4 regions of the Hoeflea sp. AS60 genome follow, and region 4 is predicted to be linked to each of the others. Evidence: predicted binding sites of a transcription regulator. Region 4 holds the regulator's gene; each other region holds the start of a gene.
The links. The regulator PhoB, encoded in region 4, activates phosphate uptake and scavenging genes when phosphate is short. The targets are predictions, from matches to a motif close to TGTCATNNANCTGTCAT.

Region 1 (7,491 bases), on a different contig from region 4:
CTGGTCCATTGCCCTCACCAGATCGGCTTCGCTCACGCCCTCGGCCAGACGAAACGGTGCTTTGAGCGTTGCATGGAATCCGTAGCGCCGCGCCGGGCCGGTGATCGACGCAAGCTCGTTTGCGCTTAAGCCACCAAGTTCAGGATGATCGACCGCCACGCCGGTTAGAGCCTCACGCCCTATCCAGCTCGCGCCAAGATCCGCCAGCGCCTCGCCAGGACCCGGAGCAAAATAGAGAGCATATCGCATCAAGTCTGTCCCTTGCCGATCAGCAATCCACGCAGTCGCGAGGAAATCGTGTCAAAAATGTAGACCACGATCAGGATCAGCATCACCATGTAGGCAACATTCTCCCAATCCGCATTGGTGCGCATCGCCTCCCACAATTTGAGACCGATGCCACCCGCGCCAACCGCACCGATGATGGTCGCCGAGCGGGTGTTGGATTCCCAGAAATACAGCGACTGACTGACGAACACCGGCAAGACCTGCGGCACGACGCCGAACCGCTGAATCAGCAACGGATTCGCACCCAGCGAACGTACACCCTCGCGTTGTTTCTCGTCGATGTTTTCCAGGGCCTCGGAGTAAAGTTTTCCGAGCGTCCCGGTATCGGTGAAGAAAATGGCGGAAATGCCGGCGAGCGGTCCGGGGCCGAATGCGCGCGTGAAAAACAGTGCCCAGATCAGCATGTCGACCGAGCGAAGGAAGTCAAACAGCCGTTTCACCACCTGGTTGGTCAGGAAACTCGGGGTGATGTTGCGCGCCGCCATAAAGGACAAGGGAAAAGCGATTGCAGTGGCGAACAGCGTGCCGACGAACGCCATGACAATCGTCTGTCCGAGCTTGATGAACACATCGCCATGCTGCCATTCGGCATTGTTGAGGAAATTATCAACAGCAAGCGACAGGTTGGATTGCTCCGGCTTTATCCGCTCTCCCCAGAGAACTGTCGCTGCGACATCGCCAAAGCCGCGGTTCCAGAACGGAGAAGACGTGTCGAACACAAAATTCTCCCAGCCCAGGAACCGTTGCCGGACTTTGACCTCGTCGTCTTCAATTTCAACTCGGCCGGCAAATCCGAAACTGGCGATCATTTTTTCACCTTCGCGGCGATTGACCACCCATTCAGGCAGAGCGCTGTCGGCCCGCACAAGACCGTCAGATCCGATATTGAGGACAACCGTCTCCGAGCCGCGTTTCAGCGTCACCCGGTAAGGTTCAACCAGAACCGAACCCGAACTCATGTCGACATCGACACGGACCGGCAGAATTTTCCGTTCCGAGGTCGCTGGCGTCGCCGCTGTCGATGACCCGGCATCCGCCGCAGCGCCGCCGAGCGCCGCACCCGGCGCCATGAAACCTGTCGACGTTCCCTTGGCGCCTGGATTCATGAAGCCCGTTGCCGCAGGCGGCGCCTCGGCCGGTGCGGCTTTCGTGGCCTTTGTTATCACCGTCACTTCGGCATTCTCGGTCACCAGCCAGTCTGGCTTGGGGTCGGAGCCAAGCGGAGAATATTTTGGAAACTCCACCTCCAGATACCCGTCGTGATAAACGATATCCGGTCGCACTTCGTACGAGATCCAGTCAGCGAGATAGCTTCCGGCAATATCCCAGCTGCCGCGCTGAAAAACCTGCCCGATGGCAAACAGGTTCCAGGCAAAAACCAGGTAAAGGCCGACGGCCGCAACCATCACAACCTTGCCGTAACGGGTCAGAAACGATCGGTTGAACACATCCGGGTAGCGCCCGACAATATCGTCAATCTGGCTTGCAGTCATCGCGGTCATGACAAGGCTCCTGCACGGGCACTGGTAAAGGCCTGCTCGCCGACCACACGTTTGCGCAACCAGGCAGAAAGCTGATCAACCGCAATCACGGTGATGAGCAGCAGAAGGACGATGGCAATGGTCTTGGCCTCATGGCCGCGACTGATCGACAGCCGCAGGGCTTCCCCGATGCCACCGCCACCAACTGCGCCGATGATCGTTGAGGCGCGCACATTGATTTCGAGCCGAAGGAGAGTGTAACTCAGGAAATTCGGCAGCACCTGCGGCACCATTCCAAACCGAACCCTCTCGACCCAGCTGCCGCCAACCGCGCGCAATCCTTCGTCGGGCTTCATGTCCGCGTTTTCCACCACCTCGAAGAACATTTTCCCCAAGGAACCAATCGTGTGGATCGCAACGGCAATGATTGCCGGCACCGGGCCGAGCGACAGAATTGCTGCAAAGAACCCGGCGATCACGATCTCCGGGAAGGCCCGGAGAATTTCCAGAAAACGCCGCACGAAACCACGCAGCCAGCCTCTCGTCGTCAGGTTCGAAGCCGCAAGGAAGCAGAGCAGGAAGCCGAAGGTGAAGCCGATGATGGTCGAGACGATGGCGATGTTGATGGTCTCGATCATCTTGTAGACATATTCGGGCATGTAGAGACTGTCGGTCAGCCACACTCGACCGACTGGATAGTCATATTTCAGCGATCCGTCCGCATAGGGGCTCGGAAGATCGAACAGTGCGCGCCAGACTTCCCATCCGTCGCGAGGGATCATGTCGCCGAAGAAATCGAAAAAATGTGGCAGCCGGTCCCAGAACTTGCCGGCATTGGTCTCGTTGGCAAACCATAGAGAACCCGCCAAAGCCATCATGAGAAGCGCAAGCCCCAGGCCTGTGTAGATACGCCGTTGCCGGGCCAAAGCCTGCCAGTGCCGCTCGGTCTCGATGACCATCTGTGAATGTCGGGGCGTTGTCATGATGAGGTCCTGTACTGACAGGTAAAACCGCGGCCCCTTGAACAAGGGACCGCGGCGATGTGATGCGGATGAGGCTTACGAGCCGATCTTGGCCTTGCGAGCGTCGATGATCGCCTGGTAGAACGAAGGATCAACTTCGGTATAGCCCTTGTAATCGCCGCCCTGGATCGCGGAGAAGCACTCCGGATCGCTTTCAGGCAGGGCCATCATGAAGTCCTTGAACTTGGTCTTCATGTCTGTATCCATCGTTGAGCGAACAACGATCGGACCGTTCGGGATCAGCGGCGACTTCCAGAGTTCGACCAGATCGCCCATATCGACGATGCCCTTGTCGACCATCTTCTTCAGGTTGCCGGAGGTATAGCCGTCCTTGAATTCGCCAACGCCCGAAGCCCAGGTTGTGCCAGCGTCGAAGTTGCCCTTGACCACTTCGAGGACGAGGTTTTCATGACCGCCGCCAAAGCCGGTTTCAGCGAAGAAATCGGCAATTGGCATGCCGATGGCAGCCGGCAGGGTAACCGACGGGATCAGAAAGCCCGAGGTGGAGTCCGGATCGGCAAAGCCGAGCTTCTTGCCCTTGAGGTCTTCAAGCTTGGTCATGCCTGAATCCTTGCGAGCGACCATCACCGAGTAGTAGCCGGTGGCGCCATCGGTCTGGATGGTGGTCAGGATAGGCTCGACTGCCTTCGGATCATCAAGATAGACCTTGGCGTAGCCAGATGCGCCGAGTTCGGCATAATCGAGCGTGCCACCAAGCAGGCCCTGGATAACGCCGTCATAATCGGCAGCGGGGAAAAGCGAAACCTTTTCAACGCCGAGAACGGCAGGCAGCTTTTCTGTCATGCACTGGAAACTGCGCAGACGGTCGGCTTCGTTTTCGCCACCGAGAATACCGATGCGGAAGTCCTTGAGGTCTTCAGCAACTGCAGGCTGGACAGCGATGACGGCAGCGAACGATGCCGCTGCGAGAAGGGCTTTCTTGATCATGGATCTGCTCCTGGTTCGGACCGGCGTCTTGCCGGCAATTCCGTGGGTTGAGCCTGTTACGCTGGCAAGGCGACCCCGGTGGCTGCAGTTCTCGCGCGAAGCGCGGGCTGCAGTGGACCGGTGGATTTCGGTTTGGCCGGCACAACTGGTTGACCGGCTGAAATGGATGTCGATGTGATGGATTCAGAGATTTCCGTGCCATCGTCGGAGGCGCCGTAGATCATCCGGACGGCTTCGGTGGTAAGTTCATCGGGCGGGCCATCGAAAACCACCTTGCCACCCGCCATGCCGATCACCCGCTCGCAATAGTGGCGCGCAGTATCAAGCGTATGCAGGTTGGTGATCACCGTGATGCCTTCACGTTCATTGATGTCCTTGAGCGCATCCATCACAATCTGCGCATTGAGCGGATCAAGCGAAGCGATCGGCTCATCAGCCAGGATCATCGATGGCGACTGCATCAGGGCCCGGGCAATGGCGACGCGCTGCTGCTGGCCACCAGACAGCGTGCCTGCCATCTGAAGCGCGGTCTGGGCGATGCCGAGCCGCTCCAGTGCGGCAAGCGCGTTGGCGCGCTCTTCGACAGTGAAGATGTTGAGAATGTTGAGCACTGTCGAACGGTGATTGAGGCGACCGAGCAAGACGTTGGTCAGCACATCAAGCCGCGGCACAAGATTGAACTGCTGGAAGATCATCGCACAATCACGATGCCAATTGCGGAGCCCGCCGCCATTCAGGCCCGAGACCGTCTTGCCCTTGAACCGGATCTCTCCGCTGCTCGACGGTGTCAAACGGTTGATCATGCGCAGAAGCGTGGACTTGCCTGCTCCCGAACGTCCAATGACGCCGACCATCTGGCCCTCGGGAATTGAGAGTGTGACTGCATCAACGGCTATGTTGTTGCCAAAACGGCGGGTCACATCGGTCAATTCAAGCATAAGCAAATCCTCTGAGATCACGTTTGGTTTTGTGACTTTCGAGGATTGGACTAGCCCAGCCATGTGAAGGCGCGATGTCGGTTTGATGTCAGTTTTGTTACGATCCACAGCCGTCCTGCCGAACAAGCAAAAACCCACATATTTCTGCAGTTTTGATGCTTGCACTCCGGCCACCGCCATGGCCCTATGCAAGTGTCTGGTGCCCGTGACATGCGGGAGAATCGGGAATTCGGTGAAAATCCGGAACGTGCCCAACGCTGTGACGGGGATGGTCTGAGCGACATGCCACTGGGAGAGACCCGGGAAGGCGCGCAGACCAGATGATCCGAAGTCAGAAGACCGGCCAGACGTCATAGCCTTTGAGCGCATGGACAGCGCTGCGGGGTGTTACGGATTGTTGGGGATCAAACAATGCCGAATACATCAATGCTGACTGCAGCCAGGGCTTTCGATACGGCTGAACGCGACGCCGTATACAAAGCCATCTTCACCCGCCGCGACGTGCGCGACCAGTTCCTGGCGACCCCTGTTCCTGATGACGTGGTGCGCCGTCTGCTGGAGGCCGCCCACAACGCGCCATCGGTCGGCTTCATGCAGCCGTGGAATTTCATAACTATCAGGGATCAAAGTGTTCGCGATCGTGTCGCCGACGCGTTCGGTCGCGCCAATGATGAAGCAGCCACAATGTTCCCTGAAGCGCGGCAATCGAAATACAAGTCGCTCAAGCTCGAGGGCATCCGCAAGGCGCCGCTCAATATCTGCGTCACCTGTGACCGTGATCGCGGTGGTGATGTCGTTCTGGGGCGAACCCACACTTCCAAAATGGATCTCTACAGCACCGTCTGCGCGGTGCAGAACCTATGGCTCGCGGCGCGCGCCGAAGGCATCGGCATGGGTTGGGTCAGCATCTTTCGCGACGCCGACCTCAAATCCATTCTCGGTATTCCCGACAGGATCGAGATCGTCGCCTATCTGTGTCTGGGCTATGTCGATGAGCTCTATGAGCGGCCAGAACTTGAGGTCAAAGGCTGGAACCGCAGACTGCCCCTCGATGAGCTGATTTTCGAGGAGTGCTGGCAGGGAGAGATTTAACCGCCGTGGCGCTCGAGAAATTCCTCGGCCGGCAGCGACCGGAAATCCTTGAGCGCGGCATGAAGCCGGTCATGCTCCCAGTCCCACCAGGCGAGCGCATCGAGACGGCTGGCGATATCATCGGAAAAACGCTGCCTGATCGTGCGTGCCGGCACACCGACGGCGATGGCGAAATCGGCGACATCTCTTGTTACCACCGCGTTGGCGCCGATGCTGGCGCCATTGCCGATTTTCACGCCCGGCATCACAACCGCGCCGTGCCCGATCCAGCTGTCGTGACCGATCGTTATCCCCTGCCCGGCGCGCCAGTCAAAGAACTCCTGATCATCTGCCGCACCGTCAAAATACCACGACGACCGGTAACTGAAATGATGCAAGGACGCCCGCTCCATCGGGTGCATGCTGGCATAGATCCGCACATGGGAAGCGATGTTGGCGAATTTGCCGATATTGGCATACGCAATTTGCGTGTTCTCGACGCAGTAGGAATAGTCGCCCATGGTTGAATGCGCCACGGTGCAGTTGGCGCCGACTTCGGTGTAGCGTCCAAGCGTCGAATCCACGATCTTGGCGGTGGAGTGCACCAGAGGCGTATCAGACAATCTGGTCATGCAGCAGACTTTCCAGTGGCAAAGGCGGAGACGTCGATGACGTGATCAGCCACTGCATTGCGCACGTCATGATCGTGGAAAATCCCGAGAAGTGCTGCACCATCGGCCTTCTTGCGGGCGATCAGGCTGATGACCACCTCACGGTTGGCCGCATCGAGCGACGCCGTCGGCTCGTCAAGCAGCAGCACCGGATGATCGGTGATGAAACCGCGCGCAATGTTGACGCGTTGCTGTTCGCCGCCCGAAAACGTCGCCGGCGGCAGCGACCAGAGTTTTTCGGGAAGATTGAGTTCGGTAAACAGCTCTCGCGCCCGTTCATGCGCTGTCTCCTGCGCCACACCGCGGATCATCAGTGGCTCCGCAGCCACATCCAGCGCCGAAACCCGCGGCACCGCGCGCAAAAACTGGCTGACATAACCGATCGTGTCGCGCCGGATCTCCAGCACAGTGCGCGGAGATGAACTGGCGATATCGATGTGACGGCCATGGTGCTGCACCAGGATCTGGCCGCTGTCGCAGCCGTAATTGCCGTACAGCATCTTCAGGATCGAGCTCTTGCCGACGCCTGACGGGCCGCCAAGCACCGCGCATGATCCGGCCTTGAGCGAGAATGATACATTGGCGACAACCGGCAATTCGACGCCGCCGCGCATGTGCATGATGAAGGTTTTTTGAACTTCCGAGGCAACAAGCAGCGTGTTCATGGGTCAGACCTGCAGAATAGAGGAAACAAGAAGCTGGGTGTAGGGCGCGCGCGGGTCATCAAGCACCCGGTCGGTGAGACCAGCCTCGATAACCTTGCCCTCCTTCATCACGATCATCCGGTCTGACAAAAGCCGCGCCACAGCGAGATCGTGGGTAACCACCACAACGGCAAGACCGAGATCGGAAACCAGTCCGCGCAAAAGATCAAGAAGCCGCGCCTGTACCGAAACATCAAGCCCGCCTGTCGGTTCATCCATGAACACGAGCCGCGGCTCGGTCACCAGATTGCGGGCGATCTGCAGCCGCTGGCGCATGCCGCCAGAGAAGGTGCGCGGCTGGTCATCGACCCGGTCTTCATCGATTTCGACCCGAGACAGCCATTCAATCGCGGTTGAGCGGATGTTGC
Region 2 (7,491 bases), on a different contig from region 4:
TCCGGTCGCCTGCACATTGTCGCAGTGCGACAGCACGAATTCCTCGTCCTGGGCCGGCGCCACAATATCTTCGCCCAGTTCTGACGCTCTGAGCGCCCGGTCGCACAATGACATCGCCATCGCCTTGCGTTCGGCCTGCCCGAACACCAGACCGTAGCCGCGTGTGAACTGCGGCGGAGCCTTGGCCGACCCCTGAAACTGGTTGACCATCTGGCATTCGGTAAGTTTTACCCGCCCGATCACCACCGTGAAGCCGAGTTCCGGAATCATCATCTCGACATCGACTTCACCGATGCGGATTTCGCCGGCAAAGGGGTGGCTGCGCGCATAGCCGCGCTGGGTCGAGTAGGCGAGCGCCAGAAGGAATCCTTCGTCACCGCGCGCCAGCGTCTGTAGCCTTGCGTCGCGACCCATCGGATATTCTGTCGGTGTGCGAGTGATGTCGGCAACTGGCTCTGAACTGTCCGTGGCAGCGTCTTCCTCGATCAATCCCTCATCGCCCAGAATATCGGACACACGGATAACCTTCTCGCCCGTGTCCGCGCTGCTTTCCGGCGCGTCCTGTGGCTCGTCACCGGCGAGCGCCGGATCAAGCAGGCGGTGGGTGTAATCGAATGTTGGGCCAAGCAGCTGCCCGCCAGGAAGATCCTTGTAGATCGCCGAAATCCGCCGTTCGACCAGCATGGCGCCTGTGTCCATCGGCACCGAGTGGCCAAACCGCGGCAGCGTCGTCCGGTAGGCACGGAGCAGGAACACGGCTTCGATCAGATCGCCGCGCGACTGTTTGATGGCAAGCGCAGCAAGTTCGGGATCGTACAGCGAGCCTTCGCCCATCACCCGGTCGACTGCGAGCGACAATTGCCCTGCAATCTGCTCAAGCGTCAGTCCCGGCACATTGGCATCGCCTCGGCGGCGGGCGGCGAGCAGACGGTGAGCATTGGCGATAGCGGCTTCGCCGCCTTTGACAGCAACATACATGACTTAGGCCTCCTTACGGACAAGACGGGTGCTGCGCGGAAGCGCCGCCACGCAGTCCGGAGCGGCAAGAACCAGGTCAATGCCGCGCGGAAAGGCGGCCCGGTTGGCCTGCCACTGGGCTTCGAAATGCTGCGGCATCGGCGCAGGCGAAAGCGATGCCTGATCCTTGATGCCAGGACCTTCCAGCGTGAGCTGAGCCCCTTCAGACAACGTGGAAACCTGAAGGATCACCGTTGTCGAGCGGTCCGGGAATTCCTGCGTGCCGAGCGAAAACCCATTCAGCGCCGAAAGGTTCTGCGGCGCGGCGACAAGTGCAAAGGCCGCATCGGAAGGATGGCTTACAACCGGTGCGCCGGTGTGAAACACGATCCAGTCCTTGACTGTTGATGTCTTGGTCAGCGCCGGATCAAGCCAGACCGGCGTATCGGCATCGGCCAGCATGACGATCAGCGCAGAGGCCGAAGCGGTCAATGGCGCTGGAGGTGCGGTGACATGCGGCAAGGATTGAACCGAGCCCGGCCGCGCCATGGCATCCATGAGCGCGCGAAAAACCGTCTGAGATGCACCGACCGGGTCGGCAAACCCGCCTTCATAGACAGCGGATGTGTGTGTGGCGGATGGCATCAGTCTTCCCCTCGCACCATGGTGAAAAAATTGACCCTTGTCGCAGCCGTCTCGGCGCGCAGTTTTGCGTCTGCCTCTGCGGCCAAAGCCTCAAGCGGCGCGACGATGGCGCGCTCGATCAGATCTGCCTGGGCGGGGTCCTGCGCCAGCGCGTCAATGACTGCGACCAGTTGCGCCTTTCTGGTGTCACGTCCGCTGATCATCGCGTGACCAACCTGCCCCGATCCGATCCTGACGGTTACGCGGGTGGCTGAAACCTCCCCGACATGAAACGGCTGGCCGGTGCCGCCAGCGCGCCCCTGAAGCGCCACCAGGCCACACTCCGGACCGCGCAACAGTTCAACTGCGGGATCAAGACCGGTCTGCTTCCAGCACGACAGCAGATCCTTGCCGGGTGCCTTTGCCAGCACCGACAACAGCCTCTGCCGCCGGGTCATATCCCCGGCACCATCGGTGCCCGGCGTTTCGTCGCGCACATTTTCTGCAAGCGCCATCGAGATCTCCTTATTTGTCTATTTATCTAGACAACCATATCAATTACGATACACTTAAACTTCTCATGTGACGAGCCTGTGACATCACGAAAGGAAACCGGCGTGAAAGCACTGCAAAGACGGACCGGCGTTGCCCTGTGGCGGCAGGTCGCCGACCAGATTCGCCAGTCTGTACTGACCGGACTGGCCGCCAACGAGCGGCTGCCCGCGGAGGCGGAACTGGCCACCCGCTTCGGGGTCAACCGTCACACAGTGCGTGCAGCCATCGCGGCACTCGAGAAGGAAGGCATCCTGCGCGCAGAGCAAGGCCGCGGCACCTTTCTCAACGATCGCAAACGCCTGCGTTACCCGATCGGCCAGCGCACCCGTTTTTCGTCCGGGCTTGAAGATCAGGCGCAAATCCGCTCCGGCAAGCTTCTGTCGAGCGAGACTGTGCCCGCCCCGGCGCACGTGGCAACAGCGTTGTCATTGCCCGCCGAAGCACCAGTGATCCAGTTGTCGACACTCTCGGCCGCCGACGGGGTTCCGATCTCCGCGGCGACATCCTGGTTTGACGCCACCCGATTCGGCGAGATCGCCGCGCTCTATGCGAAGACCGGGTCGATCACCGCCTCTCTGGCGCGCCTTGGTGTGGAAGACTACACCCGAAAGACCACCGCAGTGGAAGCCCGGCACGCCAGCAGCGAGGATCTCGATCTGCTCGCCCTCTCCCCCGGTGCCATCGTGCTGCTCACCCGCGCGGTTGATATCGATTCCGAAGGTCGTCCGGTGCTTTACGGCGAGTCCCGGTTTGCGGCCGACCGCGTCGAGCTGCTCATAGACAACCCCGCCGCCGAAACTCCCGCCTGATCTGTCTCCCACGACCCTGTCACAATGACCGTCACAAAACTGAGAAGTGAATCGTGTTTAAGCCTGCCAGCAGGACGATAGCTCAAAGTTCAGGCGGGCCCCGTGACCCAAAATTACCGGACCATTTTTCTTTCCGACATTCATTTGGGCACGCCCGATTGTCAGGCGGAAATATTGATCGACTTCCTGCGCCAGCATGATGCCCCAACAATCTACCTCGTCGGCGACATCATCGATTGCTGGCGCATGAAGCGCAAAGGCTTCTACTGGCCGCAATCGCACAATGATGTGGTTCAGAAACTTTTGCGCAAGGCTCGCAAGGGCACGCGCATCGTCTATGTGCCGGGCAACCACGACGAAATGCTGCGCGGATATCAGGGCGTGCATTTCGGCGGCATCGAAGTGGTTGAGCGCGACGTGTTTGAGACCGCAGACGGCAAGCGCCTGCTGGTCATCCATGGCGACGAATTCGACATGGTGGTGATGAACCACCGCTGGCTCGCACATCTGGGAGACATGGCTTACGGTTTCGCGATGTGGACCAACAAGTGGCACAACCGCTCCCGCAAGCTGCTGGGCCTGCGCTACTGGTCATTCTCACGCTGGGCCAAGCTCAAGGTCAAGAGCGCGGTCAACTTCATCTCGGATTTTGAAGAAGTGCTGGCCGAGGAAGCCCGCAAGCATGGCGCCGACGGCGTCATCTGCGGCCACATCCACCACGCCGCAAATGAGATGCGGGGCGGCATCCGCTACATCAACACCGGCGACTGGGTGGAAAGCTGCACCGCTGTCGTCGAGCATTCCGACGGCCGCATGGAGATCATCGACTGGTCGCGACGTATTTCCGACAAAGCCGGACAACTGGCACGGACCACGCCCCTCAAACAGATAGCTGGCGCACAAGACCAAGCGGCATGACCGCCCCCTTCTCTCCTTTGGAGTCCTGACAAATGACCATGATTGAAACCACCGCCGTCGGCGCACGCATCGACGGTGCGGTCGTGCGCAACACTGCCCTGTCCTCCACCGGCATCCTCGAAAGGGTGTTCTCGGCAGCTTTTCGAGGCCTGGTCTACCCGCAGATCTGGGAAGACCCGCTGATCGACATGGAGGCCTTGGCGCTCAAGCCAACCGACACGCTGGTCACCATCGCTTCCGGCTCCTGCAATGTCATGTCCTACCTGACCGCAAACCCGGCTCAGATCATCGCCGTCGACCTGTCGCCGGCGCATGTGGCGCTGGGAAAACTCAAGCTTGCCGCCGCCACCCATTTGCCTGGCCACACTGCATTCTCCAACATGTTCCGCCACGCCAATCTGAAAACCAATGTCGCACTCTATGATCGCCACATCCGCCCACATCTCGATGAGAAAACACGCGCCTATTGGGACCGCAGGGAGGTCAACGGACGCCGCCGGATCAGCCGTTTCACCCGCGGCTTCTACACCACAGGCTTGCTTGGGCGCTTCATTTCCGCCGCCCACATCATCGGCAAGATCTATGGCGTTGATCCGCGGGAGCTGCTGCGCATGGACAGCGTTGAAAAGCAGCGCGAATTCTTCGAAACCCGCATCGCTCCGGTGTTCAACAGCCGCAGCTTCAAAGCGCTGACCTCGCTGCGCGCCTCACTGTTCGGTCTGGGCATCCCGCCGGCACAATACGAAGCGCTCGCCGGTGACTCGACCGACGGCATGACAGGCGCGCTGCGCATCCGCACGGAACGTCTCGCCTGCGGCTTTCCGCTCAAGGACAACTACTTTGCCTGGCAGGCCTTCGGACGTGGCTACCAGCCCGGTGAATCGGCAAGCCTGCCGCCCTATCTCGAGGCCCGAAATTTTGAAACCGTCCGCCGCAATGCAGCCCGCGTGACCATCGTCAACGAAAGCATCACCGCGCTTCTTGCTGCCCGGCCGGCAGCCTCGGTCGACGCGTTTGTGCTGCTTGATGCGCAGGACTGGATGACTGACGGCCAACTATCGGATTTGTGGGCCGAGATCACCCGCACTGCTGCTCCCGGAGCGCGTGTGATCTATCGTACTGCGGCAGCAACGTCTCCGCTCCCCGGTCACGTTCCCGGTGCGATCCTCGACAAGTGGGACTACCGCACAAAGCAGAGCCTGGAGCTGGGTGCACGTGATCGCTCGGCGATCTATGGTGGCTTTCATCTGCATGTAAAACGCGACACCGCGGCATGAGCACCGTCTCGGCCAATGCATCCGTGATGGACGGCATCTACCGCCACCAGCGCCACATCTACGATCTGACGCGCAGATACTACCTGCTCGGCCGCAACGATCTGATTGCGGCCCTCAAGCCACCCAACGGTGGCAGCGTGCTGGAGATCGGCTGCGGCACCGCCCGCAATCTGATCCTGACAGCCGAACGCTACCCTGATGCCAAACTCTATGGCATCGACATTTCGGCTGAAATGCTGAAGTCAGCCGATGCAAATATCTTGAAGAACAGGATAGGAAGCCGCGTCAGCCTGGCCCAGGGCGATGCTACGCGTTTCGCTGCCTCCGCTCTCTTCGGCCGTTCGAGCTTCGATCGGGTGTTCTTCTCCTACAGCCTCTCGATGATCCCGGGCTGGGAAGCAGCACTCCACCAGGCGATGCAGGCTTTAGCGCCCGGCGGCGAACTGCATGTGGTGGATTTCGGCCAGCAAACCGCCCTGCCCGGCTGGTTCGGCAAGGGCCTGAAGACGTGGCTCGCAAAGTTTCATGTCACGCCACGCGAGACCCTTGGCGACGCGATGGCTGCGATTGCCGCCGATCACCACGGCGAATTGAGGTTCTCGACGCTCTACCGGGATTATGCCCGCATCGGCCTTATCCGTATGCCGCAAGCCTGATCGGATCAGCCGACGCCACCGACATCCGACTGCGCCACGGCAACTGATTTGATAATTGCGAAACACTCGGCGCCCGGAGCCAGCTCCAGCGCCTGTGCGGACCGCCGGGTAATTCGCGCCAGCAACAGGTCCTGGCCAGCCTTGAGCTGAATGATCGCACCCGGGCCGTCGCCAAGCCGAACCGCTGTCACCGTCGCGGGCAATATATTGAGCGCTGACAGACCCTCGGGCCGGGTGCGCGACAGGATCACATCCTGCGCCAGAATGCGGATGGAAAGCCGCGACCCGATCCCCGCGTCAACCTTTGGCAGGAACAAGGGGCCTGCTGACGCCTCAAGACGGGTCAGCCCGTCCTCCTCCTGCGCCGCAACGATTGCATGAAGCGAAGCACCGGCGGAACGAACCCCGAGCGCTGGCACGTTTTCAGGATCGGAGAGCACCTCGGATGCCGGCCCTGCCCGGATCACGCGTCCGTTTTCCATCAGCACCAGTGTCGTGGCCAGCCGCGCCACCTCCGCCATGGAGTGGCTGACATAGAGAACAGGAACAGCTGTTTCCTCCCGCAACCGCTCGAGATAGGGCAGGATTTCGGCCTTCCGCTCCTCGTCGAGGGCTGCCAACGGCTCATCCATCAGCAACAGGCGAGGATTGGCCAGCAGCGCCCGGCCAATCGCCACACGCTGTTTTTCGCCACCGGACAACGCACCTGGACGCCGGGCAAGCAATCCATCAATGCCGAGCATGCCGACCACGTGATCAAAGTCCGCTCCCGGCGTACGCGGCGCAAACCAACGGCCATAGAGCAGGTTCTGCCGCACGCTCATATGCGGGAACAGCCGCCCCTCCTGAAACACATAGCCAAGCCGCCGCTGATGCACCGGCACGGAAATCCGGCGGTCTGCGTCATACAGCACAGTCTCGTTGAGAAATATGTGCCCGCTCTCGGGCTTGAACAGCCCGGCCACGGCGTTGACCACCGAGGTCTTGCCCGATCCAGACCGGCCAAACAGTGCCGTCACCCCCGAAGGCGCCTCGAATTCGACATCGAGCGAGAACGCGCCAAAGCTATGCGCGATACGGACCGAGAGACTCATGATCCCGAGATCCTTCGCGCCACCGACCGGCCCACCCATTCAGACAGGAACAGCGCCAGCATCGCGATTGCCACGGCGATCAGCACCAGTTGCATCGCCTTGCTGTCCCCTCCCGGAACCTGCAGGAAACTGTAGATCGCGGAAGGCAGGGTCTGGGTCTGCCCCGGAATGTTGGAGACGAATGTAATGGTGGCGCCAAACTCACCCATCGCCTTGGCGAACGCCAGAATGGCTCCTGCGATCACCCCCGGCAGAATCAACGGCAAGGTGACAGTCACGAACACCCAAAGCCGCGATGCGCCAAGCGTTGACGCCGCCTGTTCAAGTTTCGGATCGACCGCTTCGATGGCGAGCCGGATGGCGCGCACCATCAACGGGAAAGCCATCACGGCTGCGGCAAGCGCGGCACCCGTCCAGCGGAAGGCAAACACCAGTCCGAACATATCATCGAGAAATCCGCCAATCGGCCCACGCCGTCCGAACATCAGCAACAGGATGTAGCCGGTCACCACTGGCGGCAGGATCAACGGCAGATGAACCAGACCATTGAGCGCCTGCTTGCCCCAGAATTCATAGCGGGCCAGCAGATAGGCCACAGCCA
Region 3 (7,491 bases), 870 kb from region 4:
GCGTCATCAACGGAAAATTGTGCCCCTTGGCCACCAGCTGCGTGCCGATCACGATATCGGCCTCGCCCTTGGCGATCGCCTCAAGCTCGATCCTGAGCCGCCGCGTGCCGCCCACCATGTCGGACGACAGCACGATGACACGCGCATCGGGGAAATGCTTGTCCGCTTCCTCGGCGATCCGCTCGATCCCCGGCCCACAGGCGGTGAGATGATCGAGCGCCCCGCAGGACGGACATGCCTGCGGCGTCGGCTCGTTATGGCCGCAATGGTGGCACTGCAATTGCCCGCGAAACCGGTGCTCGACCAGCCAGCTTGAACAGTCCGGACATTCGAACCGGTGCCCGCAGACCCGGCACAGCGTCAAGGGCGCATAGCCACGGCGGTTGAGAAACAGGAGCGACTGTTCCTTGCGTTCCAGCGTCTCGGCCATCGCCTTGAGCAGCAGCGGCGACAAGAACCCGCCTCGCCCTGGTGGATGCCGCCTGAGATCCACCAGCTTCAGATCCGGCAACCCGGCATCGGCATAGCGGCTCGGCAGCAGCAAATGGCTGTAGCGGCCCTGCTGCGCATTGACCCGGGTCTCGATCGAAGGCGTCGCCGAGGCAAGAACCACCGGAATATCGGCCAGCCGCGCCCGCACCACCGCCATGTCGCGTGCATTGTAGAACACGCGGTCTTCCTGCTTGTAGGCCGGGTCGTGCTCTTCATCGACGATGATCAGGCCAAGATCCTTGAACGGCAGAAACAGCGCCGAGCGCGCACCGGCGACCACGCTCACGCGCGCCTCAGCCGTCTGCCGCCAGACCTTTTCGCGCGTTCTGGGCGCAAGTTCCGAATGCCATTCCGCCGGCCGCGCCCCGAAGCGCGCGTGAAACCGGTCGAGAAAGGCGGATGTCAGCGAGATTTCCGGCAGCAGGATCAGCACCTGCCGGCCTTGTCGCACGGCTTCCGCGATCGCCTCGAAATAGACCTCGGTCTTGCCAGACCCGGTGACCCCATCAAGCAGCGTCACGCCGAATCCGCCCTTGGCAACGCTCACACGCAACGCATCCGCCGCCTCGGCCTGTTCAGCCTCCAGCACCGCCGGTTTGTATTCAGGGTCAGGTGCTGGAACCACCGGCGGCGGCGGCAATCTCACCGGCTCGAACACGCCCTGGGCTGACAATCCGTCGATCACGCTCGGCGTCACGCCTGCCGCATGGGCAAGCCCGCTCTTGGTCCAGGCCAGACCGTTGTCAGCCTGCTCAAGCACCCGTTCGCGCGCCGCCGTCAGCCTCTCGGGCCGGGCGCTGGTCAGCTGCAACGCATCGATCATCGGCTCGGGATCAAACGCCGCCGGCGCTCTCAACGCCATCCGCGCCACCAGTCCCGGGGGCGACAGCGTGTAGGCAGAAACCCAGTCGATGAACCGACGCATCGGCTCGACAATCGGCGGGCAGTCAAACACCTGGGTCACTTCGCGCAACTTGTCGGGATTGATCACATCCGCCGGGCCATCCCAGACGATGCCTGCCACCAGCCGCGGCCCGAGCGGCACCTGGACGATCTGTCCCGGGCTCGCATCCACGCCCTCGGCCAGCGCATAGGAATAGGCCCGCTCTGCCGGCATCGGAATGAGCACGGGAACAACTTTGCGCGGGAACAGCCCGCCTGCATTTTGTCGCGAATCTTTGTTCATGTGGCGTGACCTTGCCCCCGCTTTGGGCTAAAGGGAACCCAGATTTGTACTTTGGCGCGCTGGATCAGTCCGGCTTGCGCAATTCGGGAGTGTGAAATGAAATTCTTTGTCGATACTGCTGACGTCAGCGAAATCAGGGAACTCAACGACCTGGGCCTGATTGATGGCGTCACCACCAATCCTTCGCTTATCATGAAATCCGGCCGTGACATCCGCGAAGTCACCAAGGAAATCTGCTCGATCGTAGACGGCCCGGTTTCCGCCGAAGTGGCTGCGACCGACTATGAGACGATCATGAAGGAAGCAGCGGTTCTGGCCAAGATCGCAGACAACATCTGCATCAAGCTGCCCTTGACGCTTGACGGCCTCAAGGCCTGCCGGGCGCTGACATCGGACGGCCACATGACCAATGTGACGCTCTGCTTCTCCGCCAACCAGGCCCTGCTTGCCGCAAAGGCCGGCGCCAGCTTCATCTCGCCCTTTATCGGACGGCTCGACGATATGGGCATTGAGGGCATGGACCTGATCCGCGAGATCCGTCAGATCTACGACAACTACGGTTTTGACACCGAAATTCTCGCCGCCTCGATCCGCACCGTGGGTCACGTCAAGGAAGCAGCCCTGATCGGCGCCGATGTCGCCACCATCCCGGCCTCTACCATCAAGGCGCTGGTCAAGCACCCGCTCACCGACAAGGGCCTGGACGCCTTCCTCGCCGACTGGAAGAAGACCGGCCAGACGATTGCGTAATCAGAGACGCTGATTCAAACAGACTTCAACGGCCCGGTCATCCCGGGCCGTTTTTGCGAGCGCAATTGATTAAAAACTCAGAATCGCGGGCTTCCCCCGATCCTCTCAGATACCAACATTTCAGAAAATCACGCCGTCCGTCAGCGGCTCAGGCCGCCTGCGACCAGCCCTTCGGTGCAGCTTCGAACACCCGGTCCGGGTCAGCCGCAAGGCCATGCACGGTGTGATACTCGAGCGCCTTGACCGCTTCCGCCGGATCACCGTCCAGCGCATCCGGCATAATAGGCTCGCCAACCGTAAAGCGGAACGTGTGGTGCTTCTTGTTGAGAAGCTCGTGAAACACCGTCATGTCGCGCAATTCGGTCGAATGCTTAGACAACCAGTAGAACAGCCCTGAATTGCGGGCCGAGATATTGACCGGGATCACCGGCAGATCATGCCGCCGCGCCAGCGTCACCGCCGAGGCCTTCCATGGCCTTTCGGTCAGCTTGCCCTCGTTCCAGAAGGCGATCCGGCCCGATGGAAACAGCACCGTCGCCTTGCCGTCCTGAACCGCACGATTGGTCAGCTGCAGTGTCTCGCGGGTCTTGTCGCGGCTCTTGTAGTCATCGCGCCATTCCACCGGAATGATGATTTCATTGAACCGCGGGCTCACACGCACCGCGTCGCGATTGGCGAAAATCATCATGTCGGGCCGGTGGCGGCTGAGAAAATCAAACATCGCCACGCCGTCGGCTATGCCGGTCGGATGATTGGCCACAAGCAGAAAGCCGCCCTTCTTGGGGATCCTGTCCTCGCGCCGGGACTGGATTTCAAGCTTGAGAATGTCGCTGATATGCTGAAACGCGCCGTGGCCGGACATCGATCCGATTGCATCGGCCATCCTCACGGCCGCGCCATATTTCAGCGTGGCATAGAGAAACGGCCGCATCACCGGCCAGGCAGGATGTTCAACCAGGCGACCGCCGCGCTCGGCAATCAGCCGATCGATGATATGGCCGGGCCGACCATGGGCCAATACCTGCAACCGGTCTGAAATCTCAGCCACATACGCCATGGATTCGACCCTCTTTAGTCCAATTGGTAAAACCTATGGCAACAGATTGTGATACCATGATGACATCAGCCAATCGCATCTGTTTACCCCCCGCTAAGGCCACCATGCTATAGTCCGACCACGTTTTCGCCGCAAGTCCGGCAGCGAAGTCTCGCCGCCTGAGATGCCCGGCACACAGTCCACAATGACGGACCCATCATGCAGCAACCACTTGTAATCGCAGCACCTGACGTCATCGCCGAGCAGCAGCACTGGCTCAACCAGCTGACCGATGAGCGGCGTCTGTCGCCCAAGACGGCGGATGCCTATGAGCGCGACTTGCGCCAGTTTCTGAGCTTTCTGACCACACATCTGGCTGGACCGCCGCGGATTGCCGATCTCGCCGATCTGCGCCCGCTCGACCTTCGCGCCTTCATGGCTGAGCGCCGACGCGGCGGAGCGGGCGCAAGAACGCTTGGACGTGGCCTTGCCGGCATCCGCTCATTTCTGCGTCATCTCGAGCGCAAGGGCATGGCCAATGCCGCCGGCGCCTCGGCAACACGGGCTCCGCGTCAGCCCAAATCGCTGCCAAAACCACTCAGCGCCCGCGATGCCATGCGCGTGGTCGATGCCGATCTTCAACTTTCCGACGAGCCATGGATCTCCGCCCGCTCCGCCGCTGTGCTGACCCTGCTCTACGGCTGCGGCCTGCGCATTTCCGAAGCCCTGTCGCTGACCGTCAACGATCTGCCGCGCGACGGCGAAACACTGAGAATTACCGGCAAGGGCGGCAAGACCCGGATCGTTCCGCTTCTGCCCGTTGCCAGAGAAGCAATCAGCGAGTACCGCAAGCTCTGCCCCTACTCTCCAGATCCGGACACGCCTGTGTTCCGCGGCGCGCGCGGCGGGCCGTTGCAGCCGGCCATCGTGCAGAAGGAAATGCGCCGTTTGCGCGGTGCACTCGACCTGCCAGAAACCGCCACACCGCATGCACTCAGGCATTCCTTCGCCACGCATTTGCTGGCCGGCGGCGGCGATCTCCGCACCATCCAGGAGCTGCTCGGCCATGCGAGCCTCTCGACCACGCAGGTCTATACCGCTGTCGACGCCAGCCGGCTGATTGACATCTACGATCGCGCCCACCCGAGAGCATAATCAAGGACTTGGTCCAGCCAATAAGCCCGCCACCCCTTGCATTGGGGTGGCTATTCTGGTCGAAACCAGTGGTCACCACGTCCGATCAAGGCCCAGCATCCAACGAAAGAGCCATGTCAGCATCTGATATTCTCCCAATCATCCTCCGGTTTGCGGTGATTTCCGCGGTTATCTATTTTCTGATCGCGTTCGGATTGATTCTCTCCCAGAGCGCCTCGGAGTCCATCTCCGGCGAAACGATCGATTTTTCAGGTCAGTCCGGCAGCGCGAGCCCCGATCCGGCGCCACTTCAGACCTATCAGGCGCGTGACGGCGCAACGCTGAGCTACCGCCACTACGGCAGCGGCAATTCAGATGCACCCCTGCTGATCTTCATTCACGGCTCTGGCTGGCACGGCGGTGCATATGACGCATTGGCCCGCAACATTGCCGAGAAATCAGGCATCGAGGTCGCCCTGCCGGACCTGCGCGGCCACGGGCCCTCACCGCAAACGCGCGGCGACGTCGCCTATATCGGCCAGCTCGAGGATGACATCACTGATCTGGCTGCAGCCCTGCGCAAACCCGGCCAGAAGCTGGTGCTCGCGGGACATTCAAGCGGCGGCGGTCTGGTGATTCGCTATGCCGGAAGCGCGCAGGGCTCGACGCTGGACGGCGCGGTGATGCTGGCGCCGTTCCTCAAGTACAACGCGCCCACCACACGTCCCAATTCCGGCGGCTGGGCCCGGCCACTCACCCGCCGCATCATCGGTTTGTCCATGCTCAATGCCGTGGGGATCAAGGCGCTCAACGGCCTCACCGCGATCCAGTTCAACTTTCCGGACGCGGTTCTCGAAGGAGCCGAGGGCAAAACCGCGACCGCAAGCTACAGCTACCGCCTGAACACATCCTATGCGCCACGCAGCGACTACCTCGCGGACATCGCAGCCCTGCCACCATTCCTGCTGATTGCCGGCAGCGATGACGAATCTTTCATCGCTCCGGCCTATGAACCGCTGATGAAAACCGCAAATCCGAACGGCCAGTATCAGTTGCTCGACGGACAATCCCATCTCGGGGTCATCTCGGATGATCGAACCGCGGGCTTGATTACCGGTTTTCTTGAGGCGCTGCCCGGCACCAGGTAGGCCGGACTGCGTTCAAGCCGGGCAAGGCCTTGGGTTAACACCGTGGTTACCACAGTTAGAATTTTGGTGGAGGTTAACCGGATTGTCAGATGCCAGGCACTACTAATGACAGGTTAGATCCAGAAGGAACGGCCTGCCATGCATCACCAGCACGTTTTGTCTCGCTTTAGGACCACATGTGCCCGATTTCCAAATCTGGTCTTCGGCGTGGCGGTTTCGCTGCCTTTCGCACTTCTGATACTGCTTGTAGCGGGTCTTGTCTGGGGAACCGGCCAGGCCAGGGCCGAAGATGGACCCGGCTGCGGCGGTGTCAGCCTGGTGAAAGCACTGGCTGCCTCCAATCCGCAGAAACTGGCCGAGGTGCGGGCAAAGGCCAGCGGCACCCGCAACGGCAGCGGTCTTTTGTGGAAAGTCGAGAAAGACGGCATCGCCCCTTCCTTTCTGTTCGGGACAATGCATGTCACGGACCCGCGGGTAACAAAGCTGCCGGCAGCCGCCCAGAAAGCATTTGACGCCGCCGGAACAGTGGTGATCGAGACGGTTGAAATCCTCGATCCCGCCAAGGCACAGGCGTTGCTGCTGTCAAAGCCGGAACTCACCATGTTCACCGACGAAACCACGCTGACATCGCTTCTTGACGAGGATGAGACGAAGCTGATCGAGGCGGAACTGTCACGCCGCGGCATCCCGCTTGCTGCAGTCTCCAGGATGAAACCGTGGATGATCGCTGGCATCGTAGCCCTGCCTGCCTGCGAAATGGCCCGCAAGACGCTTGGCGTTGAGTTCCTGGATATCAGGATCGCCAAGACAGCCAAGACGGAAGGCAAGGAACTGCTCGGGCTGGAAAGCATCGGCGAGCAGATGGCTGCTATGGCCGATCTGCCGATGGAGTTCCACGTCCGCGGTCTGATCGAAACCATCAAACTCGCCGATCTGATGCCTGACATCATGGCGACCATGACCGACCTGTACCTCAAGGGCGAAATCGCCCAGATCATGCCGGTTATCCTGGCAGCAGGGCCTCAGGACATGGAAAGCGACACCAGCGGCTACGCCGCCTTCGAGGAGCGGATTGTGCGCATGCGCAACCATGTCATGGCCGAGCGCGCCACACCGATCCTGGACGCAGGCAACGCCTTCATTGCAATCGGAGCGCTGCATCTGCCGGGCGAAGAAGGCGTGGTGGCCCTGCTGCAGGACGCCGGATACACTGTAAAACTGGTAAAATGAGCCATCTGCCGCGTGCTCATCAAAGCTGGCGACACAAGGCAAACAGGCCACCCCGGGAAGATATGCCGAGCTTCTCATAGGCGCGACGTCGGTAGGTGACGATAGTCGCCGGCGACAGGCCCAGCTCTCCGGCAATCATTTCGGTCTTTTTCCCGTCGAGAACACCCAGACAGACCTGGCGTTCACGCTCGCTCAGCGCGGCCAGACACGCGGGATAACTGCTCGCCGGCCGGGCTTCAAAGTGCACCAGCACCATTCTTGCGACAAGCGAGAGCAGCGCCTCGTCAGGCTCAGTCACGACTGGCTCGCTGTGATAGAAATTGACCATCATTCGCCGTGTCGATCCCGCAGCAAGAACCGTTTTCTTGCCGGCAAGGCCCGGTTGGTTGAAGAAGATATCGAGATAATCAGGCGACATCGATGATACGATATCCTCCATCCGCCACAGGCTGGTCTGCCCGGCGCGTATATTCATCAGCTCTGGCAGCAGCGGATCTTGCCGAAACCAGCCGTCC
Region 4 (7,491 bases):
GAAGCCGCCCAGAACCTCGCCCAGCCGTTCCCGCGAACAGCTGCACTTGTCGAACACCGGCACGGGTGGGTAAACCTTCGCTCCACGTTCATGAAACAGCCGGTAGAGAAGGCGCTCGGCGCCGACTTCGGGATCGGTCAGTTCGCCGGGCTGAACCGTGCTGACCAGTATCTTGGCCTCCGCCCAGCTGTCATCCTCATCATGGACAATGCCTTCAACACCTTCCGGCACATCGCCGCCCGGAAGGTCCGGGACGCGCATCCGGTCCAGCGCCTGAGGCAGAAACTGGACAACAATCCCGCCCGCACGCCAGCTATGGCGCGGCTTGCCTTCGTCGTCGCGGTCGATGAGTTCTGCTACGGCCAGGCGAACGATGGTCGGGATCTGCTCGGACTGGCGGAAATAGGTTTCGGCCATCTCCTCAAGCGTCTCGCCCTTCATCTCGACGATGCCCTGATAGCGCTGCATGTAGGCGCCCTGATCAATGGTAAAAGCCAGGATGCCGTTGCCCAGCAGTTCGGCGGGCTTCGTCGCGCCAGCAGCCTCGGCTGCGGCAAGGCGCTCCTCGTCGAAACGGGCATAGGCGCGCAGGTTCCCAGGCGTGGTGAAATCCGCGACAACCAGATCAACCGGACCGTCGCCCTTTGTCTGGACGATCAGCTTGCCTTCAAACTTGAGCGAGGTGCCAAGCAGCACTGTCAGCGCTATGGCTTCGGCCAGCAGGCGCGCGACCGGCTCCGGATAGGAATGCCGGGCAAGGATCGCATCGATCATCGGACCGAGCTGTACGGTGCGGCCACGCACGTCGAGGCCATCCACCTCAAACGGCAGAACGCGGTCATCTCCGGCGAAAACAGGTTCACCGTGGGTCTGGATTTCGGTTTCCATCATCAATTCCGATTGTTCTTCGTGACAGAACCTGGCCAATCGATGAGGGCTGGTCCGGGTTCACATTTCAAACGGGCATATAGGTACTGATAGTGGCGAACGCCAGAGGTGTTACAAAACGCCCATGCACCAGCGCATGATCGCCTTTTGTGCATGCAGGCGGTTCTCGGCTTCGTCAAACACCACCGATTGCGGCCCGTCCATCACGCCGTCGGTGACTTCCTCGCCGCGGTGCGCGGGAAGGCAGTGCATGAAGAGGGCATCCGGGTTGGCTTTCGCCATCAGTGCTTCATTGACCTGATAAGGCACGAAGACATTGTGACCGCGGGCCTTGTGCTCCTGGTTCATTGAGACCCAAGTGTCGGTAATCACACAGTCCGCGCCCTTGATGGCCTGATCCGGATCGGCGCTGATGTCGATCTCGGCTCCCTGCTTGCGCGCCCATTCGACGAATTTCGCGTCGGGCTCCGAGCCTGAAGGCGTTGCGATCTGCATGCGGTAGCCGAATTGGCCCGCACCTTCGATGAGCGAGTGCAGAACATTGTTGCCATCACCGGTCCAGGCCAGCGTCTTGCCCTTGATCGGCCCGCGATGTTCCTCAAACGTGAGGATATCGGCCATGATCTGACAGGGATGTGTGTCATCTGTAAGGGCGTTGATGACTGGCACAGTCGCATGCTCGGCGAGCTCAAGCATGCGGGTATGATCCAGAGTCCGGATCATGATCATGTCGACATAGCGCGACAGAACCTTTGCCGTATCGGCAATGGTTTCGGCACGGCCCAGCTGCATTTCGGTGCCCGACAGGAACAGGGTCTCGCCACCAAGCTGTCGCATGCCAACGTCAAAGGACACGCGCGTACGGGTCGAGGGTTTTTCGAATATCATCGCCAGCATCTTGCCTGCGAGCGGTCGGTCGGCGTCGATCGCTGTCTTGGCCGATCGCGCGCCATCGATGATCTTGCGCAAGTCGTCCGCCCCGACAGCGGACAGGTCGAGAAAATGGCTCGTTCCGACGGATTTGGTCTTTGTCATGGATTCCAGTCCGTTTAGTTGGCTGAGCTGCTGCGGGACAGCATATCGAGCGCGCCCTCGATTTTCGATAGCGCTTCGCGGGCTTCTTCGGCAGTCACGGTCAGGGGCGGCAGCAGCCGCACGACATTGTCACCAGCCGGAACCGCCAGGATATGCTCGTTGCGCATCGCCATCACCAGATCGGTATTGGATTTTGCGCATTTGATGCCGAGCATCAGGCCAGAGCCACGGACATCGGCAATCAGATCCGGATAGCGGTCCTTAAGCGATGCCAGGCCCTGGCGCATCACCAGCGCCACATCGTTGACGTGGGTAAGGAACCCCTCTTCGAGAATGACATCAAGCACGGCATTGCCGACAGCCATTGCAAGCGGGTTTCCCCCATAAGTGGTGCCGTGGGTGCCCGCAGTCATGCCGTCAGCGGCATTGGCGGTCGCCAGGCAAGCGCCAAAGGGGAAGCCGCCGCCTATTCCCTTTGCAACAGCCATGATGTCAGGCTCGATACCGGCCCACTCATGGGCAAACAGTCTGCCAGTACGGCCAACACCGGTTTGGACCTCATCCAGGATCAACAGCAGCCCGTGCTCATCGCACAAGTCACGTAGACCGCGCATGCATTCGACCGGCAGAGGGCGAATACCGCCTTCACCCTGGATGGGCTCTACCAGAATTGCCGCGGTGTTTTCATTGATCGCCGCTTTCAAGGCTTCATGGTCGCCAAAAGGCACCTGGTCAAAGCCCGCAGTCTTCGGACCAAAGCCCTCAAGGTATTTTGCCTGGCCGCCAGCGGCGATGGTCGCGAGGGTCCGTCCGTGAAAAGCGCCTTCAACGGTAATGATACCGTACCGCTCCGGCTGGCCGTTGACATAGAAATGACGCCGCGCCGTCTTGATGGCGCATTCAAGCGCTTCAGCACCGGAATTGGTGAAAAACACCTTGTCGGCAAATGTCACCTCAGTGAGGCGCCGCGCCATGCGGGACTGGTCCGGAATTTCAAAAAGGTTCGAGAGATGCCACACGCGGTCGGCCTGGGCTTTGAGCGCCTCGACCAGATGCGGGTGGGCGTGGCCAAGAGAATTGACCGCGATGCCGGCAGCAAAATCGAGATAGCGCTCGCCCTCAGGGGTTTCCAGCCACACACCATTTCCACGTTCGAACACGATCGGAACACGGTTATATGTATCATAAAGCGGCTTGGCATCGGCCATGGCGCTTTTCTCCCCACTTGAGAACGGACAACAGTACATTGCCCTTGCCTTGCGAACGCCGCAGCGACCCGCACGACAGGACATGCCGAAAAACCAAAATGCCGCCCATTCCGGGGCGGCCCGGTCACTATTTACATTTAGGTCTTGCGTGTCAATGAGACACAGCGCCCACACGCCCCAAGCGGATTTCGAACACTTCCAGAGGGCGGTTTTTCGATGCGATCGGCGACACGGACCCACTTAAGGGTGAGATTTCATATTGGCCGCGTAAGTTGGGGAAAACCGCAAAAAGGAATCAGCATGATTCGGCTGACTCTTGTCACGGAGTCCGCCGACCACTAAGTTGAGCCCATGAAGTAGAGGTTCGCGGCGGACACTATTCACCTCATTGTAACCGAGTGTTCAAGCTCCGGTCGTCCGGGGCGACGTTGAGGGATTCTGACATCCCGAAAGACGGGATACAGGGAGAGCATTGCATGAACTGGACTGATGAACGGGTCGAAAGACTCAAGAAACTCTGGGCGGACGGGCTCAGCGCTAGCCAGATCGCAGCACAACTGGGCGGCGTGAGCCGCAACGCTGTGATCGGCAAGGTGCACCGGCTCAATCTTCCTGGCCGCGCCAAGAGCGGCGGACAGGCATCTGTGCGCACCAAGCGTACAACTGCGGCGCCCCGCGCTCCAAATTACGCAGGCCGGACCGCAACGCAGGCAACCCGCACTGTTAGCCGCTCAAGCGGTGGAGCCCAGCTCAAGGAAGACCTGGACTTTGTCGCGACTGAAGAAATTGACGTCCGTCCGATGGACGACGTGGTCGTGCCGATTTCGCGCAGGCTTTCTCTGATTGAGCTTTCGGAACGGACCTGCAAATGGCCGGTCGGCGATCCGTTGCAGGAGGGATTCCACTTCTGCGGCAATGATTCAGGCGATGCCTCGCCATATTGCGGCTATCACGCCAAGATGGCTTTCCAGCCATCAAGCGAGCGCAAGCGCGCCCGCTGAATACCATCTTGTAAAGACTGCCAGAGCCCGGGTTGATCGCCCGGGCTCCTTGTTTTTGTGATGGTCGCAGATGTCAGCGTGCGTTTTTCTGATATATTCTCTCATGAAACGAAATCAGAGCGCACATTGGGAGCGCCGCCGGGCTTTCCATAGCTCTTGCTTGCCAGCAGTCCCTGCAGCGAAAGGACCAACCGATGCGCCACCTTGTCATTGCTCTTGCTGCCTTACTCGCGGCCACCCTGTCTGCTGCAGCATCTTCGGATGACGCATGGGCCGAATTCGCCGAGACCGTTCGCACAGAGTGTCTCAAAGCCGCTGAGCCGATGCTGGAGGCTGCGGCGGCTGTGGTTGATCCATTCGGATCCGAGAGCTTTGGTCTTGCAGTGTTGAGCGGCAAAGCCAAGGGTGCCGATGCCACGGTCAGCTACATCTGCATCATGGACAAGCAGACTGGCATCGTCGAGCTTGGCAGTGAATTGACGTCGGATGTCTTGAAAGTCACCATACCCTAAGTCTGCAAAAAGCAGGTGCACCAGCCGTGTGGCTTGAAACCGGCGAGGCAGGAGCGCCGGCTCACGACTGCATAGCGCCGCACCTTCGTCTGGAGGCGCGACGCCGCAGAAAGTGGTATTGGCAGGCGTCAGCTTTCGATCGAATAGCCGGCACCGCGCACTGTGCGGATGGTGTCACGCATGCCGGAAAGATTGACCGCCTTGCGCAACCTGCCGACATGTACATCGACCGTGCGCTCGTCGACATAGACGTCGTGGCCCCAGACGCCATCGAGCAGTTGCGCGCGGGAATAGACCCTGCCCGGCGAGCTCATCAGATATTCGAGCAGTCGGAATTCCGTCGGTCCAAGCTTGATGTCGCGGCCCCGACGCTTCACGCGATGGGTTTCACGGTCGAGCTCGATATCGCCAACCTTGAGCAGGCTGGAAATCGTTTCCGGCCGCGCGCGGCGCAGCATGGCCCTTACACGCGCCAGCAGTTCGGGCGTGGAGAACGGCTTGACGACGAAATCATCCGCGCCGGTTGCCAGTCCGCGAACCCGTTCGCTCTCCTCGCCACGCGCCGTCAGCATGATGATAGGCAGGCGCTCGGTTTCAGGCCGAGCGCGCAAGCGGCGGCACAATTCGATTCCTGAAATGCCCGGCAGCATCCAGTCGAGGATCAGAAGATCCGGGACGCGCTCCTGCAGCCGGATCTCGGCCTCGTCACCGCGAAGAACGGTGTCAACATCGTAGCCTTCAGCTTCCAGGTTGTAGCGAAGCAACACCGAGAGTGCCTCTTCGTCTTCAACCACAGTAATACGGGGGCTCATTGCCATTGTGCATGCACTCCGTGATGCGGTCAGTCTGCGCCCGGGGCGGGCGCGACCATGCTGGCTGTCTCGTCGTCCTTGGGACGATCCGCTGCCAGCTGTTCTCCGGTGGCGACGTAATAGACGGTCTCGGCGATATTGGTGGCGTGATCACCAATGCGCTCGATGTTCTTTGCGCAGAACAGCAGGTGCGTGCAGGCAGTGATGTTGCGTGGATCTTCCATCATGTAGGTCAGCAATTCGCGGAACAGCGAGGTGTAGATCGCATCGATCTCCTCATCGCGTTCGCGGATCGAATTGGCGAGGCCCGGCGAGCGGGTGGCGAATGCATCCAGAACTTCCTTGAGCTGGGTCAGGGCCAGTTCAGCCAGATGCTCCAGCCCACGAACCAGCTTGCGGGGCTGCGCCATGGTGTGAACTGCGATCACCCGCTTGGCGATGTTCTTTCCCAGGTCGCCGACGCGCTCGAGATCGGAAGCAATTCGGATCGAACCGATGATCTCACGCAGATCCGACGCCATCGGCTGGCGCTTGGCGATCACCAGAACCGCCTTGTCGTAGATCTCGCGCTCGCCGTTGTCGAGCAGCAGGTCCTCGGAGATAACACGTTGGGCAGAGGCCGTGTCGGCGTTGACCAGGGCAGCAACGGCATCGGCGACCATGCGCTCGGCTATGCCACCCATTTCCGACAGGCGGCGCGTCAGGAAACGGAGCTCATCATCATAAGAGGTGACTGTGTGTGCTTCGGGCATGGTTTGATCCTTCAATCCTGTAATCATTATGCGAAAGGCGGTCGCATTAGCCGAAGCGGCCGGTGATGTAGTCCTGGGTCAGCTTGGTATCCGGATTGGTGAACATCTTGTCTGTTGCACCGACCTCCACGAGATTGCCCAAATGGAACATGGCCGTACGTTGCGAGACACGGGCAGCCTGCTGCATCGAGTGGGTGACGATGACGATGGTGTAGTTGACGCGGAGTTCGTCGATCAGTTCCTCGACCTTCGCTGTCGCAATCGGGTCAAGTGCCGAGCACGGTTCATCCATCAAGATGACTTCAGGGCTGACCGCGATGGCGCGAGCAATGCAAAGCCGCTGCTGCTGTCCCCCGGAAAGACCTGTTCCCGGCTCTTGCAGGCGATCCTTGACCTCGTTGAACAGGCCGGCCTTGATCAGGGAGCGTTCGACAACTTCATCCATCTCTGCGCGCGTTGAAACCTGACCGTGAATGCGGGGGCCGTAAACGACATTTTCATAGATCGATTTGGGAAACGGATTTGGCTTCTGAAACACCATGCCGACCCGCGCGCGCAGCTCCACGACATCGATCATCGGCGCGTAGATGTTCTCGCCCTCGAGCGTGATCTCGCCCTTGACCCGGCAGACATCGATGGTGTCGTTCATCCGGTTGAGGCAGCGCAGGAACGTCGACTTGCCGCAGCCTGACGGACCGATCAGCGCCGTCACGCTGTTCTTGCGGACATCCAGATTGACATCAAACAGCGCCTGCTTTTCGCCGTAGAATACGCTGACATCGGTACCGCGCATCTTGATTGCGGACTCCTCGATCGCTGCGTCGACCGCTTTTTCAGTAGCCGCTTCAGTCATGATGTTCATCTCCGTCTTCCCTTCAACAATGTCAGTATACTCAGGGCTTGATTGTTTCAAATGCAACAGTCGTGTTCTACCAGCGGCGCTCGAAGCGGCGGCGCAGCAGGATGGCAATGGCGTTCATGATGACCAGAAAGATCAGCAGCACGATAATCGCACCCGATGCACGCTCGACAAAGGCCGGATCGCCACGCTGGGTCCAGTTGTAAACCTGAACCGGCAGAGCGGAGGCAGGATCAAAGAACCCTTCCGGCGGCGCGCCGGGATATTCGCGAACGAAGGCAACCATGCCGATCAGCAGCAGAGGTGCTGTTTCACCCAGCGCCTGGGCCAGGCCGATAATCGTGCCAGTGAGAATTCCGGGTGCTGCGAGCGGCAGGATATGATGGAAAATCGCCTGCATCTTGGAAGCACCTATACCGAGCGC

Region 1: the regulator PhoB is predicted to act here: its motif matches at 4,752-4,768, upstream of phnC (phosphonate ABC transporter ATP-binding protein).
Region 2: the regulator PhoB is predicted to act here: its motif matches at 2,164-2,180, upstream of phnF (phosphonate metabolism transcriptional regulator PhnF).
Region 3: the regulator PhoB is predicted to act here: its motif matches at 3,534-3,550, upstream of WNZ14_RS02785 (1-acyl-sn-glycerol-3-phosphate acyltransferase).

The regions. Positions count from the first base shown of each region.
Region 1 is NZ_JBBMQP010000002.1:211,408-218,898, reverse strand. Features, by position in the region: gene WNZ14_RS11325 (DUF1045 domain-containing protein) at 1-249, opposite strand, end outside; gene phnE (phosphonate ABC transporter, permease protein PhnE) at 249-1,790, opposite strand; gene phnE (phosphonate ABC transporter, permease protein PhnE) at 1,787-2,752, opposite strand; gene phnD (phosphonate ABC transporter substrate-binding protein) at 2,828-3,739, opposite strand; gene phnC (phosphonate ABC transporter ATP-binding protein) at 3,796-4,677, opposite strand; cobalamin riboswitch at 4,858-5,040, shown strand; gene bluB (5,6-dimethylbenzimidazole synthase) at 5,089-5,769, shown strand; gene WNZ14_RS11295 (DapH/DapD/GlmU-related protein) at 5,766-6,380, opposite strand; gene phnL (phosphonate C-P lyase system protein PhnL) at 6,377-7,084, opposite strand; gene phnK (phosphonate C-P lyase system protein PhnK) at 7,088-7,491, opposite strand, start outside.
Region 2 is NZ_JBBMQP010000002.1:202,433-209,923, reverse strand. Features, by position in the region: gene WNZ14_RS11275 (carbon-phosphorus lyase complex subunit PhnI) at 1-978, opposite strand, end outside; gene phnH (phosphonate C-P lyase system protein PhnH) at 982-1,602, opposite strand; gene phnG (phosphonate C-P lyase system protein PhnG) at 1,602-2,039, opposite strand; gene phnF (phosphonate metabolism transcriptional regulator PhnF) at 2,199-2,945, shown strand; gene WNZ14_RS11255 (UDP-2,3-diacylglucosamine diphosphatase) at 3,048-3,863, shown strand; gene WNZ14_RS11250 (DUF3419 family protein) at 3,896-5,140, shown strand; gene WNZ14_RS11245 (class I SAM-dependent methyltransferase) at 5,137-5,796, shown strand; gene modC (molybdenum ABC transporter ATP-binding protein) at 5,802-6,890, opposite strand; gene modB (molybdate ABC transporter permease subunit) at 6,887-7,491, opposite strand, start outside.
Region 3 is NZ_JBBMQP010000001.1:595,033-602,523, forward strand. Features, by position in the region: gene WNZ14_RS02775 (primosomal protein N') at 1-1,678, opposite strand, end outside; gene fsa (fructose-6-phosphate aldolase) at 1,775-2,428, shown strand; gene WNZ14_RS02785 (1-acyl-sn-glycerol-3-phosphate acyltransferase) at 2,577-3,485, opposite strand; gene WNZ14_RS02790 (tyrosine recombinase XerC) at 3,684-4,619, shown strand; gene WNZ14_RS02795 (alpha/beta fold hydrolase) at 4,733-5,746, shown strand; gene WNZ14_RS02800 (TraB/GumN family protein) at 5,885-6,976, shown strand; gene WNZ14_RS02805 (helix-turn-helix transcriptional regulator) at 6,996-7,491, opposite strand, start outside.
Region 4 is NZ_JBBMQP010000001.1:1,460,225-1,467,715, reverse strand. Features, by position in the region: gene WNZ14_RS06775 (Hsp33 family molecular chaperone) at 1-888, opposite strand, end outside; gene argF (ornithine carbamoyltransferase) at 1,000-1,923, opposite strand; gene WNZ14_RS06765 (aspartate aminotransferase family protein) at 1,938-3,131, opposite strand; gene WNZ14_RS06760 (GcrA family cell cycle regulator) at 3,608-4,132, shown strand; gene WNZ14_RS06755 (hypothetical protein) at 4,327-4,644, shown strand; gene phoB (phosphate regulon transcriptional regulator PhoB) at 4,773-5,456, opposite strand; gene phoU (phosphate signaling complex protein PhoU) at 5,486-6,208, opposite strand; gene pstB (phosphate ABC transporter ATP-binding protein PstB) at 6,255-7,070, opposite strand; gene pstA (phosphate ABC transporter permease PstA) at 7,138-7,491, opposite strand, start outside.